DNA from 4 places in the Empedobacter falsenii genome. Region 3 is predicted to be linked to each of the others. Evidence: riboswitches for the same ligand, from Rfam matches in the RefSeq annotation. Region 3 holds a riboswitch; each other region holds the start of a gene.
What was found. Region 3 has a riboswitch for S-adenosylmethionine ahead of FH779_RS08485 (homocysteine S-methyltransferase family protein). Riboswitches for the same ligand answer to the same signal wherever they lie in the genome.

Region 1 (7,639 bases), 560 kb from region 3:
GTAATCGAAATATTGTGTTCCTACAAAAGATTGGTGTTTTACAGCTGCAAAACCTTCTTCTTGTAACGCAAACTCTCTTTCTTGTAATGCCGAGTATCCCGCCATTCCTTTGGCTTTGTAAGCACGTGATAACTCGAACATAGAGGTATTCATCGCATGGAAACCTGCTAAAGTAATGAATTGGAATTTGTATCCCATTTCAGCTAAATCTTCGCGGAATGTTTCCATTTGAACTTCTGTTAAATGTTTTGCCCAATTAAATGATGGGGAACAATTATAAGCTAACATCTGATTTGGATATTTTTCTCGAATCGCTTGTGCAAATTCTCTTGCCATTCCAAGATCTGGATTAGATGTTTCCATCCAAATTAAATCAGCATAAGGCGCATAGCTTAAGCCTCGATTAATTCCTTGTTCCAAACCATTTCTCACATTGTAAAAACCTTCAGAAGTTCTACTTCCTTGGATGATAAAAGGTTGATCTCTTTCGTCAATATCCGAAGTAATCAAATTCGCAGCTTCTGCATCAGTTCTGGCAACCAATAGAGTAGGAACGCCACAGACATCTGCTGCTAAACGCGCTGCAACCAATTTGTTAATTGCTTCTTGTGTTGGAACTAAAACTTTTCCACCAAGATGACCACACTTTTTGGCTGATGACAATTGATCTTCGAAATGAACGCCAGCAGCACCAGCTTCTATCATTTGTTTCATCAATTCATAAGCATTCAAGTTTCCTCCAAATCCAGCTTCAGCATCGGCAATAATCGGTACCATATAATCAATGTTTCCTTGTTGGGTAACAGATTGTATTTCATCGCGACGACGCAACGCATTATTAATACGCTTTATCACCATTGGAACCGAATTGGCTGGATACAATGATTGATCTGGGTACATTTCTGCCGAAAGATTTGCATCTGCAGCAACTTGCCATCCCGAAAGATAAATTGCATCCAAACCAGCTTGCACTTCTTGTATGGCTTGATTACCATTCAAAGCGCCTAAACCCGCCATAAATGGCTTCGAATTTAAGCCTTCCCAAAGTTTCTTAGCACCTAATCTTGCTAAAGTGTAATCGATGTCCAAAGAACCTCTTAATCGAATTACATCTTCTGCTGAATAAAGACGAACAATGTCTGTCCAGCGTGGATTAGTTTCCCAATCCTGCCGAATCTTTTGAATTCTTTCTTGATTGCTCATAATTGTGTTTTTTGTGTTTTGTTTATGAATGTGTGTTGTGTGTGTATTTCTTTTTGTGTGTGTCTGGTTATAAGGGCTTAATCAATATACTTATAGGCTTCTAATGTTAAAAATTCGGTAAACTTGTGCGATAAAACTAATTCGTCAAAGATTGAAATAGCTTCTTCAAATCTTCCGTTCAAATAGTTTTCCTCACCAACTAATTCTTTTATTTTTTGAACCTCTTCGGCTCTTAATTTTTTGTATTTGTCACTGTTAAATTCGCATCCGTTTTCTAACGTAATCGACTGGCTTAACCATTGCCAAACCTGCGTACGAGAGATTTCTGCTGTTGCTGCGTCTTCCATTAAGTTATATAAAGCTGCGGCTCCTTTTCCAGATAACCAACTTTCGATGTATAAAATTCCGACATTAATATTGTCTCTAATTCCTTGTTCTGTAACTGTTCCTTTTGGCAATTCTAACAAAGCCTCGGCAGTTGTTACAACATCTTCTCGCTTATTGTCAATTTGATTAGCTTGTGGCATATATTCGTCAAAAATATCTTTTGCGACTTTTACCAAAGCAGGATGCGCAACCCACGTTCCATCGTGTCCATTTTTTACTTCGCGAAGTTTATCATTCTTCACTTTTTCAAAGGCAATTTCATTGGCTTTTTCATCATTCTTAATCGGAATTTGAGCAGCCATTCCACCAATTGCATGTATGTTTCGTTTATGACAACGTTGAATAACTGCTTGTGAATATGCAGCCATAAAAGGCGAAGTCATCGTAACTTGTGAACGATCTGGAACAATAAAATTTGGGTGTTTCTTAAATTTTTTGATATAAGAAAATATATAATCCCAACGACCGCAGTTAAGGCCTGCGATGTGGTCTTTTAATTCGTAAATAATTTCATCTAACTGAAAAGAAGCTGTTATAGTTTCGATCAAAACTGTAGCTTTAATCGTAGCTTGTGGAATGTTTAAATAATTTTGTGCGAAAACAAAAACATCGTTCCACCAGCGTGCTTCTAGGTGATGTTCTAATTTAGGAAGATAGAAATAAGGCCCACTTTGCTTGGAAAGTAACGTGTGTGCATTATGGAAAAAATATAAACCAAAGTCAAATAGTGAGCCTGATATTTCTTGTTTATCTATTATGATATTCTTTTCATTCAAATGTAAACCTCTCGGTCTTACAAGCAAGACAGCAGTTTTTTCGTTTAAATGATACTTTTTTCCATTATTTTCGAATGAAATAGTACCATTTACTGCATCTCTTAAATTTTGTTGTCCTTGAAGATTGTTATCCCATGTTGGAGAATTACTATCTTCAAAATCGGCCATAAATGTTTTAGCGCAAGAGTTTAACGCATTAATTACCATTTTACGGTCAACTGGACCAGTTATTTCAACGCGTCTGTCTTGTAAATCAGCTGGAATTGGAGCTGCTGTCCAATCACCATTTCTGATTTCCTTTGTTTCTGACAAAAAAGTTGGAAAATTCCCCAAATCAAAAAAGATTTGTCTTTCTTGTCGATTCGCTAAAAGTTCTAAACGTCTTTCATTGAAATTTTTGTGTAAAGCTGTTAAAAATTTAACCGCTTCGGTTGTCAAAACATCTGGATAACTATCCAGCTTATTCTGCGATAATTTTAATTCACTTGTAATAGTATCCATTTTTTGTGTTTTTGTTGTAATTTTGGTTTTGGTTATTCGAGCGGAATTTTACTTCCAGCGAACGTTCGCTAAATTATAAAAATTCGTTTACATTTACCAAATATTTTTGAAAAAATTATGCAAGAAGAATACATTAAATTAATTTTTGGGTTAAAACTAAAACAAGTTAGAACGGCTAAAGATTTGTCATTGTTTAAGTTATCTAAGTTAACTGGACTTTCGAAGTCGTATTTGAATGAGATCGAAAAAGGTAAAAAATATCCAAAAACTGATAAAATTGTTGCTCTTGCCGAAGCGTTGGAAATTCCTTACGATGAGATAGTTTCCTTAAAATTAGATAAAAATTTAGCACCAGTCGCTGAGATTCTACAATCAAATTTATTGCAAGAAATTCCTTTGGAACTCTTCGGAATTGAAGAAAGAGATTTAATTGAGATCATTTCTAACGCCCCAATGAAGGTAAATGCGTTTATTTCTACGTTGATTGAAATAGGTAATAATTATAATCTTACGCGCGAAAGTTTTTTCTTGGCTTCGTTGAGGTCTTTTCAGGAAGCAAATGATAATTATTTTCCTGAAATTGAAAAATCAGCAAAAAGTTTTTTACAAGAATATTTGATTGAATCAGAAGATTTTGTGAAAAATGAAACGATGGAGGAAATTCTGAAAGAGGAATATAATTATACCATTCTTTATGAAGATTTCACTTCTTTAGGAGGGAAGGATTTAGCGAAATTGCGTTCTATTTTTATCAAAGAGAAAAAACTTTTGTATATCAATATCAATTCTGACAATGATCAAAAACGATTTATTTTAGCGAAAGAATTAGGCTATAATTACCTTGATTTGAAGGAACGTTTGTATACATTTTCGTGGGCAAGTTTCGATAATTTTGATCAATTGTTAAACAATTTTTATGCATCTTATTTTGCTGGAGCGTTGTTGTTACCAGAAGAAAAATTGTTGAAGGATATGCAGAATTTGTTTGCTATAGAGCATCATGATTTGTCTAAATTTCAAGAAATTCTTGGAAAATATACCGAATCTCCTGAGACGGTTTATCAACGAATGACAAATTTGTTACCCAAACATTTTAATATTCGTGATTTGTTTTTCTTGCGTTTGTCAGCAAAAGTTGGCTCAAATTCATATAAATTAACGAAAGAACTTCACCTTAATCAACAACAGTCGCCACAAGCAAATGAAACGGATGAGCATTATTGTCGTCGTTGGGTTTCGTTAAATGTTTTGAAAGAATTGGAAAAGCATCAAGATGATCATCATGAGATTTCTGCACAAATTTCTTTGTATCCGTTCAATAATAATCAAAAATATTATGTAATTTCTTCAGCAACGAAAGATCCATTCAATCCAAATTATTTAAGAAGCGTAACGATAGGTGTGTTGTACAAATCAGCACAACGTAAAATTAAATTTATGAATGACCCATCAATTCCTGTAAAAGAAGTTGCGGTTACATGCGAAAATTGCGGGATGAAAGATTGTGCAGAACGTGTTGCAGAACCAATTCGTTTTGAAAAAGATATCCGAAATAAGCGATTAAATGTTACGATTAATGATTTTATAAAAGAGCAGAGTAAGTAATATTGTCTACCATAAAATATAAAGGAAAACTTGAAACAAGTTTTCCTTTTTTTTATGTTTGATCTAAATATTCTAATCTATTTTCAATTAATACTACATAATGTTGAAGCGAAAATGTGTTTCCTCTTTCTATGGTTGCGCAATCAAAATTACGGTATTGTAATTCGTCAAATAATGTTTTGACATAACATCTTCTGGCAGAATTCCAGGAACTATTTCCTACATTTTGATTAAAGCGATCGACTAATTCGTTGTCAGTTAATTCACGGAATAATACGACAAATTCATTTTTTAGATTTTCCATTGTTTTAATTTTTTAATGATAAAAACAACAGGATAGAGTAGAGAATAACCTTTTATTTTGGCGTTTGCCCTCATTCTATACCACCGTAGCGCGGTTTTGGCTCGGTTGGTGTTCTGATTTTTCAGAAACTCCTGATGATTGATAGAATAAATGTACAAATAAATTTTTAAAACAAAAAAAGGAACTCAAAAAAAGTTCCTTTTCAATATTTTTATTCGCTTAATTCTAACCAACGAAATTCTTTTTCTTCTAATTCGTCTACAATTTTTTGTAGTTCATCTCCAATAGTTGCGATTTTGTCATAACCTAAATTTGGGTCGGAAAGTAAATTCGTTAATTCTTCTTTTTTGGCTTCAAGAATTGGTAAAGATTTATTGATTTCTTCTAATTCTCGTTGTTCTTTAAACGATAATTTTTTTGGTTTTGTCTCTGCATTTTTCTCTTTCGATTCAACTTTTTCCTGAATAACGATTTCTTTTTCAACCTTTTTATCTTCAGTTATGGGCTTGTTTTTATTCTCGATGTGATATTCTGTATATGTTCCCATATAACGAGAAATTTTTCCTTCGCCTTCAAAAATCATTAATTCATCGACCACTTTATCCATAAAATATCTATCGTGGGAAACAACTAATAAACAACCTTGATATTCTTCTAAGAAACTTTCAAGAACCGTTAAAGTAGGTAAATCTAAATCGTTTGTTGGCTCATCAAGAATCAAAAAGTTAGGATTTTTATACAAAATTGCCAATAATTGCAGACGTTTTTTCTCTCCACCACTCAACTTTGAGATAAAAGTATGTTGTTGTTCTGGCGTAAATAAAAACATTTCTAAGAACTGTTCTGCACGCATTTCTTTTCCATTAGAAAGAGGGAAAAAATCTGCAATATCTTTCACAAACTCAATGACACGTTCGTCGCCTTTAAATTCTATCCCATCTTGTTTAAAATGTCCAATATTTAAGGTTTCTCCACGTTCAATTGTTCCAGAATCCATCGTTTCGATTCCTTCTAACATTTTCAAGAAAGTGGTTTTTCCAACACCATTTTTTCCGACTAAACCAATTTTTCCACCACGAGCGAAAATATAAGAGAAATCATCTAAAATTTTCTTTTGACCAAATGCTTTCGAGACATGTTCCATCTCAATGATTTTTTGACCCAAACGCGTCATCACCATCTCTAATTTTACTTGTTGATCGACAATTTTATGTTTAGCCACTTTTTCAGTATCATAAAACGCATCAATACGAGATTTAGACTTTGTTGTACGTGCTTGCGGTTGACGACGCATCCATTCAATCTCTTTACGATAAAGGTTTTTCGCTTTGTCAATTGTCGCATTTTGATTTTCGATACGCAATGCTTTATTCGTGATATAAGTTTCGTAATTTCCCGAATGTACATACAATGTTTTGTCCTCCATTTCGAGAATTTTGGTACAAATTGCATCTAAGAAATAACGATCGTGCGTAACCAAAATCAATGTTTTGTTTTCTTTGTTCAAGAAATATTCAAGCCATTCTACCATTTCAATATCCAAATGGTTGGTAGGCTCATCTAAAATCAAAAGAACATATCCAGTTTCGAAACTTAAATCAATCAAAAATTTTGCTAAAGAAATACGTTTGCGCTGACCACCAGAAAGTTTTCCAATTTTTTGATCCAAGAAATCAATTTTCAATTTTGATAAAATTTCCTTGATTGTTGGTTCAACTTTCCATGCATCTAAAACATCCATTTTTCCCATTAAATCAATTAAATCAGGATTTGTTGGATCATTTTCGATCATGTTTTCATATTGTCGAACAATATCTAAAACTTCATTCGAATGATTGAAAATATATTCTTCACTTTTTAAATTTTCGTCAAAATCATCACTTTGATCTAACATTAAGATTTTAACACCTTTATTTGGACGAACTTCGCCAGAATCAGCCGTTTCTAATCCAGCTAAAATTTTAAGTAAAGTAGATTTTCCACTTCCGTTTTTTGCTACGAATGCGATTTGGTCTCCTTCATTTACATGAAAATTTACATTTTCAAATAAAGTTCGGATTCCATATGATTTGGTTAGATTTTCAACTGTAAGAAAATTCATGGTTTATTATCTGTTTTGTAAGTTAAAAAAGATGCTAAATCTTTTCTGTTTCGATTTGTTTCATCGATTGTTTAGCTTTTCTTATTTTAACGATTAGAATGGCCAAAGATAAGACAAAGCAAATACTTCCTATTACAATTAGATTATTTAAATGTGGTTGAATTAACGCAGGATCGCCTTTTTCGATGAAAAGTATTCGGAATATTTTCAAATAATGTGTTAATGGAATGCAATCTGCAATTGCTTGAATCCATTTTGGCATTTGACTTAAAGGCCATGTAAATCCACTTAAAATGAAACTTGGTGTTGCAACAACCATCAAAACTTCGGTTGCTTTTAGTTGGCTTGGAAGAAGAATACTGACTAAAAAACCCAAAAAACAAACGGCTAAAATAAATGCAAGAGAAGACGTAAAGAATGGCCAAAATTCGGTTTCTAATTTCATGTCATAAAACATTCCGAACCAATAATACAGCATATATATAAATACTGACATAAATAAATAAGGAAAAGTTTTGACGAATAAAATGGTAAATGGATTGGATGATTTTGAGATCAATTCATTAAATGTCCTATTCTCAAATTCTGAAGCAAATGAAAGTGCTAAACCTAATAATAAAACCTGTTGTAATACGGTTAATAAAACACCTGGAAGCATAAAATATAAGTAGTTTCCACTTCTGATATTTTGGCGAATCATCGTTGATTTGAATGGTTCGTAGCTTTGTGTAGCAATATATTCAGGAACGCCTTGTTTTCTAG
Region 2 (7,639 bases), 1.5 Mb from region 3:
TTCTCTTGTCCAAAAGTATGATACAAACCAAGTGCATGTCCAAACTCATGTCCTAAAGTAGGCTTATCTTTTCCTACTACTCCTGCGTGGTGATAAGCTCCATCGACATCACCTCCTGCTGCTCCAAATAAATACGCATAACCATTAGTTCCTCCTCCAGAAGTTCCATTAAAACCATCTATTTTATTCGTTACATATATATTATAGTAACTTGTTGGATCCCAACGACTCATTTGTCTTAGTTCAGTTTCAGTAACACCTTTTGTACCACTAAACTTTAATCCAAAATCATTATAATCCTGATTATTAGATAAATTAAAACGTACAATTCCAGTTGTATTTTCACAATTAGGATTACGTTTTGCTAAAACCAAACGAAAAGGGAATGCAGTACTATTATTTCCTGAATAATAAGTATTAGCATACAACTTGTTAGTAAAATCTATCCATTCTACAATTTGAGCATCAGAAGGATTTCCTAAAGTTCCTAAAGTTGATTTATCTGCAAAAACATGAACCACAACAGGTATTTCATAAATTTGTCCAGCTGTTTTGTTAAGAAGTTTTCCGTTTTTAGTTGCTAATGCAATTTCTCTCTCAGCAATGTTAACCATTTGCTGTACTTGAGGATTTTCCGCCAAATATCTTTTATTGACTTCATCAAATGAACAATATTCTTGTGCATTGACCAAACCTCCAAACATACTTAACGAAGCTAAGAGATTGAAATAGAGTAATTTTTTTATCATACTAATTTATGTTAATTAATATGTTAAAATTCTATATAATAAATGAATTATCCGTTTATTAAACGTTTAATTTATTTTAAACGTTTAATTATTCTTTTTATCTTAAGATTTATAGCTAATTTTTCTCTTTCTCAATTCTCTTATCAAAATAGAATAATACAATTCCTAATGCGATAATTCCTAAACCAAATAAACTTTCTTTTGGTTTTTGCATCAAAACGAAATAACAGATGTATAAACTAAATGCTAAAAATATCGCAGGTAAAACATAAAAGAATTTACTTTTGATAATGGTTAATTGATCTTGTTTGATAAAGAACGCTGTACAAACTGCCAATGTGGCCAAAATTTGTAAAACAAACGATGTATAGGTAAAAATCACTTCAAAATCTCCTGAAAAAATAAGCAAAATACTAATTGTTGTATGCACCCAAATTGCACGAACCGGAATTCTATTTTTATTCTCTTTTGCCATAAAATTCCACAATTTATTTTCGCGCGCGGTGGCTTGTGTCAAACGAGAACCAATCCACAAATAACCGCTAATCGTCGCAATCAATTGCAAAGCAATAAAGCAACTCACCCATTTCACATTATTTCCAAGTAGATTGTCGAACGAAATATTTGCAACATTTTCTTGTCCAGCCAAAGCTGCTGATGATGCATGTTTCAAGAAAATATAATTTAATAAAACATAAGAAATCGTGACAAAAATAACGCCTATAAATAACGCTTTTGGTAAATTCCGTTTTGGTTGCTCAATTTCTTCTACGATATATGAAGCAGAATTCCAACCTGTGTAAGCAAAAGTGACATAAACCAAAGAAGTCGCAAATGCTGGAAGTAACAATTCACTTTTCCAAGTCGAATCAAAAAGTACCGCGTTTGGCTCAACTGCTGGAGCAAAATAAAAACCTAAAGCAATTAAAACGATGATAAATATAACTTTAAGAATAGTAAAAATATTCTGAAATTTACTACTCAAATTTAGACTGAATGATTGAAAAACTGCGACAATCAAAATCATAGCTATTGCAAATTCTTTTCCTAAATTCAACCCAAAAACATTGAGGTATTTTCCCATTGCCAAAGCCGCTAAAGAAATTGGAGCAGAGAAGCCTACAAACAAAGAAATCCAACTTGATAAATAACCAAAAACGGGATGAAATGTCCGAGATAAATAAATATAATCTCCTCCTGATTGTTTAAATTTTGACGCTAATTCCGAATAAATAAATGCGCCAATCAACGCTAAAAATCCTCCTATTAACCACAATAATAAGATAGAAGTTGTATTTTTTAGATCAGAAATTTGATAACCCAAACTGGTAAAAACACCTGTTCCGATCATATTCGAAATCACTAAAGCTGCTGCGGTTTTCCAACCAATTTTTGAATGTGCCATACACAAAAAAGTGCCAATTGAATGTTTGAATTTACATTAAAATTGACACTTAGAATATTTTATTATTGATTAAAATTTAAAACTTGCGCGCGCAAAATAATACGCTCCTGTCATCCCCATTTGCACCGGCGCATACGGAAAAACTCCATAATAAGAATTTTCGTAAACTTGTTTGTCTGGGAAAACATCAAACAAATTATTTGCACCAATTGTAAAGTTGAAATTCTTTGTAATATCATAACCAATCGAAGCATCCGTCACCACTTTTCCCGTGTGCTCTTGGATACTTCCCCAAGGATATCCATCTTTAGTCACTTTTCCAAAATACGTGTTACGTACCATAAAATTGAATCCAGAAATTGCATAATTCAATCCTAAAGTTGCTTTTGTTTTTGGGCTTAATGATTCGATAATATTGACTTGATCAGGACCAAAAAATTCTTCTGTTGGAATTGTCAAAGCTGTTGGAAAATGATAACCGACAATCTTTGTTTCATTGATATTTCCTGATAAACTTGCATTCAATTTTCCTCGACCTAAACGAGTATCATAGGAAATTACTAAATCCAAACCTTTGGTTTCAGTATCAATTGCATTCGTAAAAATACGCGCTGTCGCTACATTATATTTTTCTAAAGCAGGATCTGTAATATCAGAAGTCAAAACAATTCGGTCATCAACTTTTATAAAATATCCATCCAATGTGATAAATAATTTTGAAGTTGGACGAAATGTTAAACCTAAACTTGCATTGATTGATTTTTCTTCTTTCAATTTATCCAAACCAATTTCTTTCGACAATTCAGACTCATTTCGGATAATTCCTTTTGTTACCAAAACTTGATCACCATTATCATTCAAGAATAAATCAGTATATGAATTACTGAAGTATTTTTGTTGCAAAGAAGGCGCTCTAAATCCTGTCGAAATTGCTCCACGAACCGAATATCCTTTTGCGTATTCATATCGCATCGCTAATTTTCCATTGATTGTACTTCCAAAATCTGAGTAATTTTCGAATCGTCCAGCTAAATCAGCTGTAAAATCTCCAAATTTCAATTCTCCATCTACATAAGCCGCAACTGAATGACGATCACCTTTTACAGCATTCAATGGAGAAAATCCTACAAAAGATTCAGATCCAGAACCTGAGTAAGAAGCTTCATCTCCAGCTTCGATTTTATATTGTTCAAAACGATATTCTCCTCCAAACGCTAAACTAACATTTTGATTGATTCGTTTCGAAAAATCTAAATTGACTGTATTTTGCAAAAATTGATGTTTCCCTGCGTAAAAATCGGTTGGAGAATTTAAGCCTAATGATTGATTAATTGAATTTTCTAAATCATATTTGAATGAATTTAAACCAAAAGTATTACTCAATTCAACTTTCCATCCATCATATGAATAACGTAATCCTGTCGAATTTGAATAATCATTTACATTAGATTTTAAGGTAGCTTGAAAACCATTTGGATAAATTTTTAACGCATCTTCAGACAATTCGCTTGGTAATCTTCTAAAACCAAATCCATTTCCTTGACGTAAAGAAACTCCTCCAAATGAATAAAAATCTAATCGATCATTAATCGCCGTTTCAGCATTTACAAAAAATTGTTGATTTTTGATTGCCGCATCTCCAATTTGAAATCTAAAATCTTTTCTCGAAAGTCCTAAAGCAGCAATTTTAGCATCATCCGCAGCTCTTGCTGCATCTGGATCATCTGCAAAATCGTATGCGAAATTATCTCCAAAAATATCTAAATTATGATCTTTTGAACGATTCGTTTTCTTGCGCTCACTTACAACCGCCGAAAAAACAATTGAACCTGATTGTCCTAATTTCGTTCCATAACTTCCGTTAAAATTGTATGTTTCTCCATCATTTCGAGAAGTCTGACCATACGTTAAAGACGCGTCACCACCTGGTTTAGATTTCAAAACAATATTTACAACCCCCGCAATCGCATCAGAACCATATTGCGCAGCTGCACCATCACGTAAAACTTCAATTTTATCAATCGCTGAAATCGGAATTGCGCCTAAATCTGTTCCTACAGAACCATTCCCTACCGTATTTTGGTAATTCACCAACGAAGTTGTGTGACGACGTTTTCCATTAATCAAAACCAAAACCTGATCTGGCCCCATTCCACGCAACGTCACAGGATCGATATGCTCCGTTCCATCGGCAGATGATTGACGAACCGAATTAAAAGAAGGAATAACCACATTCAAAATATCATTCACACTCAATTGAGGAGAAGACGTTTTCAATTTCTCAACATCGATAATATCGACAGGAACTGACGAATTAACCACCGTTCTTTCTGATGTACGACCACCGATTAAAATAACCTCGTTAAGATTTGTTTCCTCCTTTTCAACTTCTTGAGCGAAAAGTGTAGATGCGCAAATAAATGCGAATGAAGCAAGTAAAAATTTGTTTCTTTTCATTTTTAATTTTCATAAAACTTTCAAGAAACCAACAGATAAAAGTGAAATACTTTTACTCATCTTTCCCTCTAATAGGTTGGATTTAGCACCTTAGATTATAAGTCATCTGGTTGCTAAGGTTTCACAGGGCCAATCCCTCCACCTTTCTTGATAAGTTATGCAAAGGTAATGTTAAAAAATGAAAATGCAAATAATACTCTATCAATTTTATAGAGTTATTGAATTAACAATGAAATATCTAACTCTTGACTTTCGTTCAAATTCATCATTGCATTGATTCGTTTGAACGATTTGAAATTAACTAGATCTGAAACCTTTATATTTTTCTGAATGATTTCGCCTGATTGCAACAAAGCTTCTCTCATTGTTCCTTTCAACAAAAAACTTCGTGGCGTGGTCCATTGAGAACCGTCAAAAAAAACAATATTCGAATAAATACAATCGGTAATATAATTTGATTTTATCAACACCAAATCATCTGTTTTTGATTCTTTTAAATATTCATCAAAAAACCAACGATCTAAATATTTGTAGGAATAATCAATTTTATTTTCGATCTCAAAAAGTTGAATACTTTCAATTGATTTGATTTGATACGGTTGAAATTCTACCGTTTGAATTTCTCGATCATAAACAATTCTAACTTTATATTTTTCATCCGTTAAATCTGTTGGAAACTTAATAATTTCGTTCAATAAAATCGGATTGATTTCAGTAAAATTATCATTTCTTGTCCGATCAAATCTCGCTTGATGAAATTCTAAATTTCGAAGTTGTTTATTCACACAACAAATCGATTCAATAAATTGGAACATATACTTTCTGAATTAATTCTTCGTATTCTGCTTTCGCTTTGCTTTTTGCCGTTATTCCTCCTCCACTCTTGAAAAACATTTCACCTTGATTATTTTCAATGAAACGAATCATCACAGCACTATCAAGATTTTCGCCATCAAAAATGCCGAAAACACCTGTATAAAAATTTCGATGATACTTTTCGGCTTCTAAAATAATTTCGACGGTTTTCTTTTTGGGCGCACCACAAATAGAACCAGCAGGTATAAGTTGATCGAAAATCGTTCCTAAGTTTTGGTAATAATCATCGTTCAAATCACCTTTTATCTCAGAGCTTACTTGCAAAAGTGTTGCATCATTTGTCTTCACCTCATCGATATATCGATAATTTGTCACCTCAACATTTTCTGAAACAAGACTCAAATCATTTCTAATTAAATCGACAATTGTAGCATGTTCGGCAGCTTCTTTTTCATCATTTAAAATGAGTTGTTTTGCATTTGGAATCGAAGCATCAATAGTTCCTTTCATTGGATTTGAAAAGATTTTTTGATCTTCAATTTTCACAAAACGTTCGGGAGAAAAACAAACAAATTCGTCTTTATATTTCAATTTATATTTTGCTTCAGAAAACTGAAAAATTTCGTCTAAAGTCAAATTCGTTTCGATTTTTGTTGGAAGAGTTAAATTCGTTAAATATGAATTTCCAAACAAAAGATTATCGTGAACATAATTGAATTTTGGCAAATATTCGTCAAAGGAAATCGGGAATTTATTGAATTTAAAATCTTTCTGAAAAGATTCTTTTTTTGGCGAATCTATTTCAAATTTTATCTCATCAGGTAATTCATTTAACGGAATTACTTCTCCATTTTCTTTCAAAAAATCGATCATAAAAAAAAAGGGAACTTTTGCAGCTCCCAATTCATTCATTTTCGTAAAAATCGAATGCTTTGCTAACATTCGATAAAATTAATATTATTCTTGATTTGTACCAAGTAGATCAATTTCTGATTTTTCATCATCCGTCAAAATCATATCTTTTAACATAAAATACACCATAATATAAGCAAATGGATACGTTGCAAGAGCACCTACATAACAAGCAATAGCACCAATTGAAGCAACCAGACTAACCACAATCGCCATTAAAACCATCCACCAAAAATTCTTTTTTACGATTGCATAAGAAGTTTTCATTGCGTCGATAGCATTCATATTTCCGTAGTGAATAAGATACGGAGCCAGATAAATACACGCTTGTAAGAACATTAAAAATACCATCGCCACGAAGATGTATAACATCCCAAAAAGTGATGAACCAATCATCAATGCTGGGTTTACATTTTCGGGATCATTAAACATAAGTGGTAAAAAAGAAAAAATAATATAAGGCGACAAAACGACAAGCGAAACTCCCATAACGATAAGTGTTAAAAGGAAATAGCTTCCTATGTTTTTGAAACCTCCAAAAAAGTCACCCAATTCTAACGACATTTTGTTTTCGGCACGTTCTGCACCAATCATAAATCCCATTATAAGTGGATACATCACAAAAAGCAATCCGATTACAGTGAACGAAGTAAACATATAAATAATGGCTGCGACAAGAGCATAAATAACAAATGGTTGCCAATTGTTTTGGAAAAGTTCTAATGATTGATTGAAATATTTCCCGATATCAAATTGAAATTTATTGTTTTTGTAATACTCAATTTTGTTGTAATCTAATGTTTTCATCTTAACGTTGGTTTAATTGAAATTAATGTAAATTTGCTTGATTAGTAGAATAAAATTAATAATTGTTACAACATGAATGCAAACGATTTATTATCAATCATAAAAAATAGACGCTCTATATTTCCTCCGCAATACAATCAAGAAGAAATTACGCGCGAAGAATTGAATCAAATTTTTGAGGCAGCAAATTGGGCGCCATCTCATAAAAAAACAGAACCTTGGCGTTTTGTTGTTTTAGAAGGACCTGCAAAAGACCGTTTCCGCGAATACGTAAAGCGTGTTTATGTGCAAGGAACGCCAACAGATCAATTGAGCGACAGAAAAATAAATGCATTAATTGAGAAATGTGATAAGTCGAATAAAATTGTATTAATCAATTTTATCAACACAGAAAAAAATCCTGAATGGGAAGAATTAGCTGCTACTTCTATGGCTGTTCAAAATATGTGGTTAATGGCAAGCGCTTTAAATATTGGTGCATATTGGTCTTCTC
Region 3 (7,639 bases):
ATTATTTTATCAAAAATCCGAGTAAGCGCTCGGATTTTTGATAGCATATTTTTCCTATTTAATAAACCGCCTCAGCGATTTTTTTTGTATTTATCGAATTACTCATCGTATAGAAATGTAATCCCGGAACACCAAAATCAATCAATTCTTTACATTGTTGAATGCACCATTCAATCCCGATTTCCTTAATTCGTTCCTTATCTTTCGACTTCAAAACTTCCATTGCCAAAGCTTCTGGCAAATCCAAATAGAAATTTTGCGGAATCGATGTCAGTTGATTGAAAGTTGTTAAAGGTTTTATACCTGGAATAATCGGAATATTAATATCCATTTCGCGACATTTCTTCACGAAATCAAAATATTTTTGATTATCGAAAAACATTTGCGTCACGATATAATCTGCACCCAATTCCACTTTCTTTTTCAAATAATACAAATCCATTGCAAGATTCGGCGATTCGAAATGCTTCTCAGGATAACCCGCCACACCAATACAAAAATCCATTGCATGAGACTCTTGTAGTTCGTCATCCAAATAATTTCCAGTATTTAAAGCCGTAATTTGCTCAATCAATTCCGATGCATGCGCATGTCCTCCAACTTCTGGCACAAAAGATTTTTCCGATTTAATAGGATCTCCACGCAAAACCAAAAGATTATCAATTCCTAAGAAATTCAAATCAATCAATGCATCTTCTGTATCCTCTTTTGTAAATCCACCACAAATCAAATGCGGAATTGCATCTATCTTATAATGATTCTGTATCGCAGCGCAAATCGCAACTGTACCAGGACGTTTTCGTACTTGATATCGCTTCAACAATCCGTTTTCTTTCTGTTTGTAAATATACTCTTGACGATGATAAGTTACATCGATAAAAGCTGGATTTAACTCAACTAATGGATCTAAAGTTTTGAACGTCGCATTGACATCTTGCCCTTTCAAAGGTGGTAAAATTTCCACAGAAAACAACGGTTTTCCGTTTGCGCGTTCTATATGTTCGGTAACTTTCATTCTTTATTTCATCGTTTAGCGAAGTTCGAATCTCGAATTTCGATTATATAATTTCTTTTATAAGGGCGTTCCCTTCGGGAGGGCTTTTCGTTGCAATCTTTTTTGTTCATTTCGACTTTGCTCAATCATCAAAAAAGGATTTTCACTGCAATCCCTAACGCATTTTTTAATTTTGTTCTACGTTCGTTATCATGCTGAACTTATTTCTACATTTCATCCAAACTTGTGTAATTCTGAAACGAGTTCAGACTGACTTTGCTTTTCTTGTCATTCTGAGCTTGTCGAGGAATCTAAGATTCTTTATTTCGATTACCCTTCATTCAGAATGACAAAATTTATTTTTGCTTAACGCTTTCTTTTACGCTAAATTAGGACTCAACCAACGTTCAGCTTTATCAAGTTCTATATTTTTACGTTGTGCAAAATCTTCTACCTGATCCATTTTTATTTTACCAATTCCAAAATATTTTGCTTCTGGATTTCCAAAATAATAACCTGAAACAGACGAAACGGGGTACATCGCCAACGAACTTGTTAACTCAATTCCTGCATTTTTCTCTACATCCAAAATCTTGAAAATCGTTTCTTTTTCTAAATGGTCAGGACACGCAGGATAACCAGGAGCAGGGCGAATTCCTTTATATTTTTCTGAAATTAATTCGTCATTTGATAAAGTTTCATCTTTCGCATAACCCCAAACTTCTGTACGAACATATTTATGCAAATATTCTGCATAAGCTTCAGCCAAACGATCGGCAATTGCTTTTACCATAATCGAATTGTAATCATCTAAATTAGTTTCGTAAGCTTTGGCAACCTCTTCAATTTCTTGTCCTGCAGTCACAGCAAATGCACCTATGTAATCTTGAATATTTGAATCTTTTGGCGCAATAAAATCAGCAATCGAAATATTTGGTTGCTCTTTCGATTTTTTTGCTTGTTGACGAAGTGTGTAGAATTCTTCGATTTTGTTATCATTTTCATCAAACAATTCAATCGTGTCATCGTTTACCGTATTCGCTTTGAAAAGCCCAAAAACAGCTTTTGGTTTTGCTAAATTTTCAGTTTCGATTTTATTTAACATCGACAATGCATCAACATATAATTCTTTGGCATTTGTTCCAACAATTTCATCATCTAAAATCGCTGGAAACTTTCCGTGTAAATCCCACGTTTTGAAAAATGGAGTCCAATCTATAAAATCTCTTAATTCAGAAACTGTTGTTTGATGCGTAAAAACACCTAATTTATTTGGTTTAAAAGGTTTATTTTCTTCAAAATCAACTTTTAATTTATTTTTTCGAGCATCTTCAATCGATAGATATTCCTTTGATACAGCACGATTCAAGAAACCTTCTCTAATTTTTGTATAATCAGTAGTTGTTTCTGTAAGTAATTCTGCTTGTTGATTTCCAATCAATTTTTGACAAATTGTAACCGAACGAGAAGCATCTAAAACATGAATTGCTTTATCGTATTCTGGTGCAATTTTAACAGCTGTATGCGCTTTAGAAGTCGTAGCGCCACCAATCATCAATGGAATATCAAGATTAAGACGTTTCATTTCTCTAGCAACATGCACCATTTCATCTAACGAAGGGGTAATCAACCCAGAAAGACCAATCACATCGACATTATTTTTTTGCGCTTCATCTAAAATCGTTTCAGAAGAAACCATTACACCTAAATCTATTATTTCGAAACCATTACAACTCAAAACAACAGAAACAATATTTTTCCCAATATCGTGAACATCGCCTTTAACAGTCGCCATTAAGATTTTTGAAGGTTCTTTATCTGTTTTATTTCTAAGTTTTTCTTCCTCTAAAAATGGTGTTAAATAAGCAACCGATTTTTTCATCACACGTGCTGATTTAACTACTTGAGGCAAGAACATTTTTCCACTTCCGAAAAGGTCTCCAACGACGTTCATTCCATCCATCAAAGGACCTTCAATAACACGTAAAGGAGAACCAATTTTTTCTAAAGCTTCGGCAGTATCTTCGTCAATAAATTCTGTAATTCCTTTAACCAAAGAAATTTCAATACGTTTTTCTAATGGTAACTCACGCCAAGCATCATCTTTCTTTTTCTCTTTTGTAACACCTTTTAGATGTTCAGCAAAATCAATCAAACGCTCTGTCGCATCATCACGTCGATCCAATAAAACATCTTCAACGTGTTCTAATAAATCTTTTGGAATATCATCATAAATCTCAATCATTTCTGGATTGACGATTCCCATATCCATTCCGTGTTTGATGGCGTGATATAAAAACGCTGTGTGCATCGCTTCACGAACTGCATTATTTCCACGGAACGAAAACGAAACATTCGAAACTCCACCCGAAACTAATGCATGTGGAAGATTTTCTTTGATCCATTTAGTTGCATCAAAAAAATCGATTGCATTTCGACGATGTTCGTCCATTCCTGTTGCAACTGGGAAAATGTTCACATCAAAAATGATATCTCTTGGATTGAAATTTACTTCATTCACCAAAATATCATACGAACGTTTTACAATTTCTATTCGGCGTTCATAATTATCTGCTTGACCTTTTTCATCAAACGCCATAACGACTGTTGCAGCACCATAACGCTTAATTTTTTTGGCATGTTCAATAAATAATTCTTCGCCTTCTTTTAAAGAGATTGAGTTGACAATCGCTTTACCTTGAACATTTTTTAGACCAGCTTCGATAATTTCCCATTTCGAAGAATCAATCATAATTGGAACTTTCGAAATATCGGGTTCAGAAGCAATCAAACGTAAATATTTCACCATAGAAGCAACACCATCAAGCATTCCTTCATCCATATTGATGTCGATAATTTGCGCGCCACCATCTACTTGATCACGTGCAACTTGAAGTGCTTCTTCAAATTTTTCTTCTTTGATTAATCGCAAGAATTTTTTAGAACCAGTTACATTTGTACGTTCACCAACGTTTACAAAGTTTGAATTTTCACGTACAATTAAAGGTTCTAATCCAGAAAGTTGAATTTTTACGCCTGACATTCTACATTAATTTTTCGAGGTTCGTATTCTTTTGCTAAATCTGCCATCAATTTGATATGATCTGGTGTAGTTCCACAACATCCACCTAAAATATTTACCAATTTTTTATCCAAGAAGGGTTTGATAAAATCTCGCATCATTTCAGGAGTTTCATCGTATCCACCGAAAGCATTTGGTAAACCAGCATTTGGATATGCGCTCACATAAAATGGAGCTTTTTCGGCTAAAACTTCCAAATATGGAATCAAATCTGTTGCACCTAAAGCGCAATTTAATCCAACTGAAATTAAATCAATATGTTCTAATGAAATCAAGAAAGCTTCGGTTGTTTGTCCAGAAAGCGTACGTCCAGATTTATCTGTAATTGTACCAGAAGCCATTAATGGAACGTTAATACCTGTTTTTTCTATCGCATCTTGAATTCCATAAAATGCAGCTTTTGCATTTAAAGTATCAAAAATAGTTTCAACAAGTAAAATATCGGCACCAGCTTCTAACATTGTTTTTGCTTGACGATAATAAACATTTGCCAATAAATCAAAATCCACATCGCGATAACTTGGATCGTTAACTTGTGGCGAAATAGAGGCAGTTTTGTTCGTAGGACCTAAAGAGCCAACAACAAAACGAGGTTTATCTGGCGTAGAAAACTCTTCACACGCTTCTTTCGCTAAACGAACGGCTTCGTAATTTAATTCATCAACCAAATCAACCATATCATAATCAACCATAGAAATAATATTGGCATTGAACGTATTTGTTTCGATCAAATCCGCGCCAGCAGCCAAATATTCTCTGTGTATATCTTTGATAATTTGCGGTTGCGTTAAAACCAATAAATCGTTATTTCCTTTTAAAGACGTATGAAAATCCTTGAATCGTTCTCCACGATAATCTTCTTCTTGTAAATTATGCTTTTGGATCATTGTTCCCATCGCACCATCTAAAATTACAATACGCTCTTTTAGTATATCGTCTAATTTCATTCTAAATATTTTAAAAGCTTTATGGGAAGAAGTGTGAGGTGAGTCCTTATCTTTCTCTATTTGAGTAGGATTTAGCACCCAACTATACTTTGGGTTGCTAAGATTTCAACGGGCCTATTCCCTCCATCTTTCTTTATAAAGCTATGTGCAAAATTATTTAAAGTATTGAAAATAAAAAAATCAAGATTGAAAAAAACGAGTTTAGAATTTGGTTCATAGAAATAATTTTTGTTTGAAATAGTTCAAAATCTCTAATAGGTCATTTTTGAAATTTATTTTAGAAAATTATTCTTTAAAATGCTATTTTTAAAGAAATAATATTTTAATCAATTGTTAAAACTAATCGTTTTTAGAATATTTTTAATATAAAAAGGTTTTCTTGAAAAAATATTAAGATTTGTTTTTTCTTTTAATTGTATTTTTTAGAAAATTATTTTTACATATTGATATTTATAGAATAAAATTCATAATTTGTGTGTTTTTATTACTAATTACGGAAAATATTAAATTAAAAAGATGAAATTAATTTGGATATATAGAATTCTTTCACCTAAATTTGTCCTCAGAAATAGTTCATTAAAATTTACATTTTATCAAGAAAAGTGGAGGGAAATGGCCCAAAGAAACTTTAGCAACCTGATTAACAAATCAAGGTGCTAAATCCATCCTTATAGGAAAGATGAATAAAAACTACTGTAAACCAATCATTCAATAATATTCTTTATTCAAAATGGTTCAATTGTTTTTATGCGATTGAACCATTTTTTTTCTTCACTTTTCTCTGATAAAAAATTATTAAAACAAAAGAATACATGAAAAAAATAAATATCGGATTGTTCGGATTTGGAGTTGTAGGAGAAGGAATTTACAAGGTTTTAGAAGAAAAACCACAATTGAATGCTGCAATTAAAAAAATTGTGATTAAAGATAATTCTAAACCTAGAAATGCTCCGTCTGAATTATTTTCGACTAATGCGGATGATATTTTAAATGATGATGAAATAAATGTTGTTGTTGAGTTAATTTCGGATGCTGATGCGGCGCATGATATCATTATAAAAGCGTTCAATAAAGGAAAACATGTGGTAAGTGCAAATAAAAAATTGATTGCCGATCATCACAAAGAATTATTGGATTTGCAAGCAAAAAATAATGTTTCTTTTCTTTATGAAGCATCTGTTTGTGGATCAGTTCCGATTATTAGAAATTTAGAAGAATATTTTGATAATGACTTATTGAATTATGTTTCTGGAATTGTAAATGGAACAACAAATTACATTTTGACGAAAATGGCAAATGAAAATGAGTCGTATCAAGATGCCTTAAAAGCAGCGCAAGAAAGTGGTTTTGCAGAAGCTGATCCAACGGCTGATGTAGAAGGTTTTGATGCGTCGAGTAAATTAGCAATTATTACGTTGCATGCTTTCGGTAAAAAGATTGATGTTGATCAAGTTATTCGAAAAGGAATTACTTCGTTGAAAGTGGAAGATTTTAAATACGCGAAAGAAAAAAATTATACTATAAAGTTGATTGCGAATTCTAAAATTAATCATCAAACAGGTGAAATTACATCAACAGTTTTACCAACTTTTGTTGAATTAAATAAAACAATTGCACTTGTAAACAACGAATATAATGGTGTTTTGATTGGAAGTTCGCTTTCGGATGAACAATTTTTGTATGGAAAAGGAGCAGGGCGTTTCCCAACTTCTTCTGCCGTTTTGAGTGATATTTCTGCGTTAAAATATGATTATCAATATTCGATTCGAAAATATGAAAACAAAGAAGAAGGAGTTTTTAATCAAACAGGAAAAAAGAGAATTTACATCGGTTTTGAGAATCAAGCAGATGATGTTTCAAACATTTTTGATGAAATAGAAGAGCGTTATCAAAGTAAAAATTATAATCACATTGTTGGTGTGATTGATATAGAAAAGCTCAAACAAAAAGAGATTATTGAAAATCCAAAACTTTCGATAATTGCGTTTGAGTAAATTTTTGTGATTAAAAAGCCTCAATATTAATTGAGGCTTTTTTGTAAATCTAAAAATCAAGGTTTTTGTAAATACTTTTTCAATAAAAGTTTTAGTGGTTTATTTTTAATTAATCCAGCATAAGTCATTTCAATTTTAAAATTTTTTGAGATTAAAACCCAGTATGGATAACTAATTTGTTCGTTTTTATCAATAAATTCTTCTAAAAATGGGTGAGTTTTTTTATCCGATTTAGGTTCATATTTTTTGTTTAAAAAAATAATTGATTCATTCGTTTCTGCGTCAAATTCTATAAAATAAATGTCGTTGTTCAGAATTTGAAGTAATTCATCATCTTTTTCTAATTGTTTCTTTTGAATCATGCAGTAACTACACCAATTGGTAGAAAAATAAAGCAGAATTGGTTTAGGATTTTCATTAAAAATTGAATTAAATTTTTCTATTGAAATCTGAGCTTGAAGATTCAATGAAGATAAAATGAATATGAAGTACCAGATTTTCATTAGCGTAAATTGTATCGAACACCTATAAAACCTCTTGTTCCCTGCATAGGTGTATAGCTGTAATCATTTGGCTCAAAAATAACATCGTTTCTTCCTTTAGGAGGAGTAACACCATTTCC
Region 4 (7,639 bases), 570 kb from region 3:
CATATGTCGATAGGCATTTTGTTCGGTTGGAATCTTATTCTCTAAATAAATCTCAATTTCAAACGTATCAATTCTAAAATTACACGTCAAACAAGTTTCGTTATTGTTTATTAATTGATCTATTTTGAATTCAATATAATGAGAAAAATTCTCTGTTAAATGATTTGTGGCCTTTTCAAAATTAGATGTTTCACCAATAATATCAATGTCACTATTTTCAATATTGATTTCAATCGGAATTGTACCTACTACAATAGGTTTGTATGTGTCAAGTTTTTCTAAAATTTGATGATTGCGCAACAAATGAAACACATTGTGTTGTATTTCATTTCCGTGTTCTAAATAATCAATGGTAAGAAAATTTTGCATCATTTTATTCTCATCATAGTTACCAAAGAAGTAGCAGCATGCGTTTCTTTGTTCGTTGTTTCGTTAACCACAAAAATCTCTGTGCGTATGGTGCTTATCTTTTTTCCGCCTTTTATCACATAGGCTTTTGATAGTAAATAATCACCCAAAGCAGGTCGTAAATAATTCACTTTTAACTCAACTGTTACCACATAACAATCGTCGTCATAGTGAGAAACAGCAGCATAACCAGATGAAACATCAACCAAAGAAGCAATCATAGCACCATTAAACATTCCGTGTTTACGTGTCATCATTTCTTGTTTCGGAATCTTAATCGAAACATAGTCTGTTTCGCATTCGATAAGTGATGCGTTATAAAATTTTAAGGTTTCCGAACGATTAAAACTTGCTTCTACTAATTCTCTTTTTTCTGACGTCATATAAAATTGCTTTCAACAAATATAGAGATTTGTCGAAAGCAATTTCAGTTATGCAGTTACGTTATTCAAGTTTTCTTCTCTGATAATTGTATTTTGATGCGACAAAATTACTTTATCCAAACCGCGGTAATAATTCCCTTTGTCGACGGTAATCAATAAATTATTTTTCGGAATTTTATTGATAATCTTATCGTTCGGGAAATGTTGTTTCGAGTTTTTGAAGGTAATAAATACATCATCTTCAGTTAGATTTTTGACATCATCTTCCGAAATAATATCAATCAATTCATAAGGTAAATAAAGTTGATCGAAGATATAATGAAACGTTTTAAGACGTTTTCCGTTCAATTCTTTGCTATGTTGCAAAAAATTTCTCAATCTATGTACAACAGCGTAGAAATTACCTACCAAAGGCGGTTTGGGAATATTACGCTCGAACAAGCAACCATCAATCAAACTAAGCGGAAGTTTGATATTCAATTCATCTGTTTTTACATTGTATAGATGACGATAATCCAAACCTCTTCTCTTGAATTCTTCGACAATATGATCTTTTAGCGCAGGAACTGTAATAGGTAATTGTTGGTTGATAAAATCGACCAATTTTCATCTGATATAGGAGCTAAATTAAGCTCAGAAATGTTTTGTGACATACAATAAATAGTTAAAATAAAACAATTATTGTATTTCGATAATAGGGGATTTTTCGTTGTTTTTGGATGAACTCCCGTATTGTTTTACCACCGTGGAGACTCCTCTCGGTTGGTATCGTTTTCTACGATTCGAAATACTGTGTAAAACTACATAAAAAATTGAATATCTAGTAATCTATTCTAATAATTTTATTTTAAAAAGATTATTTAGAATAATATTCTAAATAGGATTTTGTTTCGAGAAGAAAGTTTTGAATAATTACTTGATTTGTTTTTTTATATTCTACCATATAGATATATAGTAATACTAGTTCACTTATTCATTTTTCAATTTATCTCTATTCATCAACATTGTTAAACCTATGTCTCTATGTGGTTGTAATTTTTATGTTCTGAATTAGATGTGACCCTAAAATGAGTTTAGGGTGACAAGACTTTTATACTTCTGTATAAAAAAGAATGTAACGAACCCGTTATGTATTCTGATAATTTTATCAATATAAACCGTCAATTCGAGTGAAATTCTTTTAGAATTTTGTATCGAGAATAAGGTTTTAAAAGATAAAATTCTATTCTCGATACAATTTTTATTCATTACATTTCTAAAAATCACTCGAATTGACGAATTTTTATTCAAATTATAGAATAGGCTATAACTAATAAAATAAAGATTGTTAAGTTGAATTTATTTCAGCTTCTCATTAAGAAAACACCTCTATAATCTCCTCAAGGAGATATTTTTTACATATTGTCATTCAGAATGGAGCTTTAGCGGAATGAAGAATCTAAGCTTTCTCAACAAGAGATATTTCGAATTCGCTATTATAAATAGAGATTTAGAAAATTTTACAAATAATTAAGAAAAAATTAATTGTTTGCCGAAAAATATTTTATACATTTGGATAACAAAGTAATTAAAAAATGAAGTTTACGTGCTTATATATGTCGATTCGCAAACAGGTTTGGAATATCCAGACGTGGGAAAGTCATGTATACTAAAAAGAGATTTTATTTTTTAATATATTTTATGTTTCCCCGTCGAGTTTCGATGGGGATTTTTTTTGAACAAAAACAACAATTACCAATATAAAATTAAAAACAATGCAAAGTTTACAACAATTAACGATCCCAGTTTGGCCCTTAGAGGACAACACAATCTTAAACAATGTTTCGGTAACATTTCAACTTTTTGGACTTCCATTAGGAACAGCTCCAGTCATTTTGATTAACCATTCCTTACACGGAGATTCAGATTGTACCTATCATTGGGATGGGGTCATGGGGAAAAACAAAGCAATTGATCTTAATGAGTATACGGTAATCTGTATAGATATTCCTGGAAATGGCGTTTCCCAAACCATAAAGTACGACTATATTCCACGCGATCACATTACAGCACGCGATGTAGCGGTGTTGTTTTGGTTGACGTTATTTGAATTGGAAGTAGACGAGATTTTTGCCATTATTGGTGCAGACTTAGGTGGAGGATTAGCGTGGGAAATGGCTTGTTTGTTTCCGAATAAGGTGCTGAATATTATTCCGATAGCAGCAAGTCCTAAGACAACAGATTGGTTGGTAAAAGAGCCAACTGCCAAAAGCGAATACCTGAAATCTATTTTTTATTCGATAGATATATCACGCAATAGAGGCGATATATTGCAAGTTTCGCAATACATCAAATCGAAGATACATGTGATTTATGTGAAGGACGGAAACTTGTTCAACAAAGCAGAATTGAAACGTTATTACGCCAAACTGCAAGAGTTTAACAAACATGTGCAGTTTCATGAAATAGAACAAATAGAAAACAACGAATTATTGAAAGCCAATATCGATGAGGTTGAAAAAATAGTAGATGGCATCCTCGAAAAAGAGTTTATTAATAATGTCGCATAATCCAAAAAGCTCCTGAGAAGGAGCTTTTTTTTGGAATTTAAAATACTATTTAAATATTTCTTTAAATTCATCTAAATATGACAACTTTTCATATCCAAGATATTTTATTTTTTCATTGATTTCACTTTTTACTTCAAAATAGTTTTTGTGATAGAATTGTGATATTTTAATAATTTTATCTTCATTTTTATATAAATAGAGATATTCGTATGTTTTACTATTAGAACTTAAATGGCTTACTTTAAATCCTTTTATATCAGATGATTTATAAATTTCAGTTTTAACACCAAAAAAACGTTCTACAATTATATCATTATTAATGAATTCTACTGTTATACATTTAGTTCTAAATTCTCCATAAAAGAAACTAATAGTAGCAAAAGAAAAAAATACAGGTAAGAATATTTTTGGAAATAATTTATCATCATAAAATGGTGAAGTAAACACTGAATAAGTAAATATGATAAAAAAGATTAAGAAAATAAGTGAAAATAATAAAGGCATATATGCTTTTAATGTAAATTTAGTTTTCATTGTTTTTTTCAATAATATTTCCAAATATACCAAAAATCTCTTATCAAACCCTTTGTTGCAAAACTACAATTCAACAAATTTCCTCCCACTTTCGTTCGTGTTTTCTTCGACCGTTCTTCGACGAGAATGCCGTTTTTCCGAAGGTTCGTCGAACAATGGTCGAACGATGGTCGAACAAGCTAAAAATCGACCAAAAATACAAATTTCATCGACCTATGATGAATAGAGGTTTAGCGAGGTTTTTATTTTGCTACAATACTGTTATTGAATAAAAAGCAACCGGACAAAAGTGGACAAATGTGGACAGAAGCGGACAAATGTGGACACAAAATGGCGTTTTTGTAAATCGTGTTGTTTCTGTTGCTAACTTTATGAATATTAACAATAAAAACTTGCAATTATGGCAGAAATTAAAAAAGGAATCCTTGGTGGATTCTCAGGAAAAGTGGGAACTGTAGTAGGCGTTAATTGGCGTGGCAAAGACATTATTCGCAGTTTACCAAAAAAATCGAAAAAGCGACCTACTGATTTGCAATTGATGCAGCAGATCAAATTCAAGAAAGTGATTGGTTTCTTGCAACCAATTCGTCCAGTTCTTAATCTGTATTTTGGGAATAGAGTTGGGTTAAAATCGCGCTACAACATTGCGACGTCTTATACGCTGAGCAATGCATTGGACATGGTGAATGATTTGCCTGTTATTGTGTTGGAGCGTGTGTTGGTATCAAAAGGTGATCTGGTTGGCTTTTTGCAACCTACGATAGATACGGCTGGTGGGGATACTTTCCAAATGAATTGGGAAGATAATTCTGGGCAAGGCAATGCGCAGCCTTCGGATCTTGTGAATGTTATTTGCTATTGTGAAGAACTAAATTCGTTTGAAGTATTTCAAAATATTGAGAATCGTAATTCTATGATTATAGATATTGCTTTACCAACCTATTACAATGGCAAAAAGGTTAACTTTTGGGCGTTTCTGAATAGTGAAACAAAGGCGATGGCGAGTACCAGTATCTACCTTGGCGAGCATACAGTTGTATAAGGATAGTCATGAAATGCAGTTTGTTGATTGGAGTGATTTTTCGGTACAATACTTTAATTAACGACGTAGAAGAATGAAGAAAAATTGTATCGAAAATAGAATTTTATAAATGTTGTTCAAATTTATTTTAACCACATTGAGACATAGTTTTAGCAATGATGGCTTGTAAAGATTAGTTGAAAATACGAATAGGTAAACAACTAATTTCAATACAAAATCATTTGGTTTTATGTTTCTATGTGGTTATTTTTTTGGGTAGTGGACATATGTTATCTTTTGAACTTTATGCTTGGTGTAAAACTCTGACAGAACCTCGTTTATATTAATGGTTTTAATCCTAAAACATTCCAACTATACGCTAGTTTATTGTCTAACACAATCGATTTGAGTACTCTACAAGAAGAAAAGAGATAGCTTGATTATGCGTAGAGGAATATTTATTGTTTTGTAAATATTTGGTTATTATATGTTTATGTTGTAAATTGGTTAGTCCTAACCCTAACTAAATATATGAAAAATGATTTATTTTCACAAAATGATGGAGAGGCATTGAAGGATATGAAACTCCTGCTACTAGAATTCCAAAAAACTTTTCTACTGTTAGAAGAAAGTCAGAAATTCTATGATAATGCAGACCTGAAAAGTTTGCTTAACGTGAGTGACAAAACGTTGTATCGGATGAGGAAAACGAATAAGATTCCTTATATTAAGTTTGGAAATAAATTCTATTATCCAAAACAGTTTTTTAACCAAATGGCTCTTTGATAAGAGCTTTTTTTGTGGGGGTAGTTTTTGTATTTTGGTATATTGTTTATTAGTTTTGTAGATAAAATTTAGATAAAATTATGAACGAAACTGTAACAGTTGACGAAGCTATTTCAAAAGGACATAGAATGATTACTTATCCTGTTTTAGCAATTACCATTGGGATTTTTGGAATTACATTTTATTTAGGTAGCCAAAAATTTATTCCTACTTGGGGATTTCCTGTTGGTTTTATCTTTGCAATGGTTGTTAGTTGGTTATGGTGGAGTTTTATGATTACGAAATGGAGAATTTGGGCTTTTGAGAATGTTAGAAATATTCATGAACTAAAGAAACGAGCAATTCAAGAAAAATTAATTTGCTCAGACAATAGTATTTTCGGAAAGACAGAAATTCGTACTACAAAAGACGTAGAAAAATTAAATACGCTGTCAAATAAATTCAATCAAGAAGATGTTTTTCAAGATGATTTGACGATTTCTAACGAAACAATTATTTATTATGCAAAAGGTAAAAATTTTGTTGAGATGGCGATTATGTGTATCTCTTTTGGTTTTGGTGTCTATTTGCTTCTAATAGATCATAGTTATACTGTTGGTTCTATTTTTTCTATTGCAGGTGCGTTTTGTGCTTACAAGAACTATAAAGAGGCAACTAACAAAGAACCTCAAATCATAATTAATGACAAAGGAATTAAAACAATATCAACAGATTTTTATAATTGGGACGATATTTATAATGAAGAAGCCATTAGCAAAAGTTCAGGAAAACATACGAGTTATTACTTAAGTTATTATCACCCAGATGGTGCAGAACGTTTGTTAATTGACGATTATAATACGGATATAAGAAGTTTGAATAAATTACTGATTTTATATCGTGGTAGAAGTAAGAAAACAATATCAAACCGATAACATTCGTAATAATTTTACAAATTATAGCTAGTAATATCCCAAAAAGCTCTTTGATAAGAGCTTTTTTTATGAGGTGTTGGGAGTGGTTGAGATAGTGTGTATATTGGGGTATTGTTGAATGAAATGCAGAAATGACAACTTTTTTGTAAAACTGATTTTGTTTATTTTTGTAAAGAAATATTGTTAAGTTTAATTTTGTAAAATGACCCTGACTGATAGTATTGGAAAAATTATAACCGAAATAAAATATTGCTATAACCCAGAAAATGAGTATGGATTACAGGAGTTTGAGTCTTTTATAAAAATTGATAATGATAAAGTAATTCAAATTCCTTACTTTCCAACAGAAGAATGGAATGAAAGTAAAACTTTAAAAAAGTTTGAATTAGCAAGGAAAGTTGAATCTAAAGCAATAGAATTAATTTTAAATTTAAAAATCATTAATTATCATTTTAAATATTTCGAAAATGAACTTGATGAAATGGAGAAAGCAATAATTGAGCTTGAAAATGGACTATATATTACTGAGAAAAATGGACCATTTGGATTAACTGATGTTGATTTGCATATTATGAATACAACAGAATTTCTAAAATTAAAGGAAAATATTGAATCAAAATTTGAAATAAAACCTTTAATAATTCAATAATAATATCACTATAGCTAATTATTTATTAATAAAAGCTGGTATAGTTTTTAAATAGAAAAAAATATAGTAATACTCAAAAAGCTTCTAAATCACTAAAGATTTAGAAGCTTTTATTGGTTTTATAGTATTGGTATTCAGGATTGAATTGAGGGTGATTTTAACCTCTAAAATGTCCTACCCATTCTTTGAATTTACCAAATTGTTCTAATAGAAAAGATTCTTTTTCTTCTTCCTCTTGTGATGAATCTGATCCAATAGGTAGAATATGTTCAAAATAAGTTCCTTTTAAAACTTTATTCAATAAACCTTCACCCATAAATGGTTTATCATCGTTCAACGTTTTAGTTGCTTTTAATAAATGACGAATGTCGTATTGTAATGGATTAATGTCTGGA

Region 1: it holds a riboswitch for S-adenosylmethionine, as region 3 does, so the genes downstream of both, FH779_RS11055 (hypothetical protein) here and FH779_RS08485 (homocysteine S-methyltransferase family protein) in region 3, are expected to answer to the same signal.
Region 2: it holds a riboswitch for S-adenosylmethionine, as region 3 does, so the genes downstream of both, FH779_RS15755 (TonB-dependent receptor plug domain-containing protein) here and FH779_RS08485 (homocysteine S-methyltransferase family protein) in region 3, are expected to answer to the same signal.
Region 4: it holds a riboswitch for S-adenosylmethionine, as region 3 does, so the genes downstream of both, FH779_RS11135 (hypothetical protein) here and FH779_RS08485 (homocysteine S-methyltransferase family protein) in region 3, are expected to answer to the same signal.

The regions. Positions count from the first base shown of each region.
Region 1 is NZ_CP040908.1:2,379,931-2,387,569, reverse strand. It holds gene aceA (isocitrate lyase) at 1-1,203, opposite strand, end outside; gene aceB (malate synthase A) at 1,281-2,867, opposite strand; gene FH779_RS11060 (helix-turn-helix domain-containing protein) at 2,985-4,472, shown strand; gene FH779_RS11055 (hypothetical protein) at 4,525-4,776, opposite strand; SAM-I-IV-variant riboswitch at 4,820-4,919, opposite strand; gene FH779_RS11050 (ABC-F family ATP-binding cassette domain-containing protein) at 4,988-6,877, opposite strand; gene FH779_RS11045 (ABC transporter permease) at 6,912-7,639, opposite strand, start outside.
Region 2 is NZ_CP040908.1:3,371,310-3,378,948, forward strand. It holds gene FH779_RS15745 (M43 family zinc metalloprotease) at 1-749, opposite strand, end outside; gene FH779_RS15750 (APC family permease) at 865-2,154, opposite strand; gene FH779_RS15755 (TonB-dependent receptor plug domain-containing protein) at 2,224-4,611, opposite strand; SAM riboswitch class I at 4,665-4,768, opposite strand; gene FH779_RS15760 (aminotransferase class IV) at 4,827-5,426, opposite strand; gene FH779_RS15765 (aminodeoxychorismate synthase component I) at 5,410-6,369, opposite strand; gene FH779_RS15770 (hypothetical protein) at 6,385-7,146, opposite strand; gene FH779_RS15775 (nitroreductase family protein) at 7,219-7,639, shown strand, end outside.
Region 3 is NZ_CP040908.1:1,824,895-1,832,533, forward strand. It holds gene metF (methylenetetrahydrofolate reductase [NAD(P)H]) at 59-1,015, opposite strand; gene metH (methionine synthase) at 1,374-4,037, opposite strand; gene FH779_RS08485 (homocysteine S-methyltransferase family protein) at 4,025-5,023, opposite strand; SAM riboswitch class I at 5,067-5,165, opposite strand; SAM riboswitch class I at 5,611-5,709, shown strand; gene FH779_RS08490 (homoserine dehydrogenase) at 5,836-7,017, shown strand; gene FH779_RS08495 (hypothetical protein) at 7,074-7,379, opposite strand; gene FH779_RS08500 (TonB-dependent receptor plug domain-containing protein) at 7,520-7,639, opposite strand, start outside.
Region 4 is NZ_CP040908.1:2,394,950-2,402,588, reverse strand. It holds gene FH779_RS11145 (DUF4269 domain-containing protein) at 1-372, opposite strand, end outside; gene FH779_RS11140 (PaaI family thioesterase) at 369-791, opposite strand; gene FH779_RS11135 (hypothetical protein) at 840-1,394, opposite strand; SAM-I-IV-variant riboswitch at 1,493-1,587, opposite strand; gene FH779_RS11130 (alpha/beta fold hydrolase) at 2,546-3,340, shown strand; gene FH779_RS11125 (hypothetical protein) at 3,386-3,874, opposite strand; gene FH779_RS11120 (DUF6266 family protein) at 4,275-4,916, shown strand; gene FH779_RS17685 (helix-turn-helix domain-containing protein) at 5,427-5,681, shown strand; gene FH779_RS11110 (metal-dependent hydrolase) at 5,762-6,595, shown strand; gene FH779_RS11105 (hypothetical protein) at 6,798-7,244, shown strand; gene FH779_RS11100 (oleate hydratase) at 7,402-7,639, opposite strand, start outside.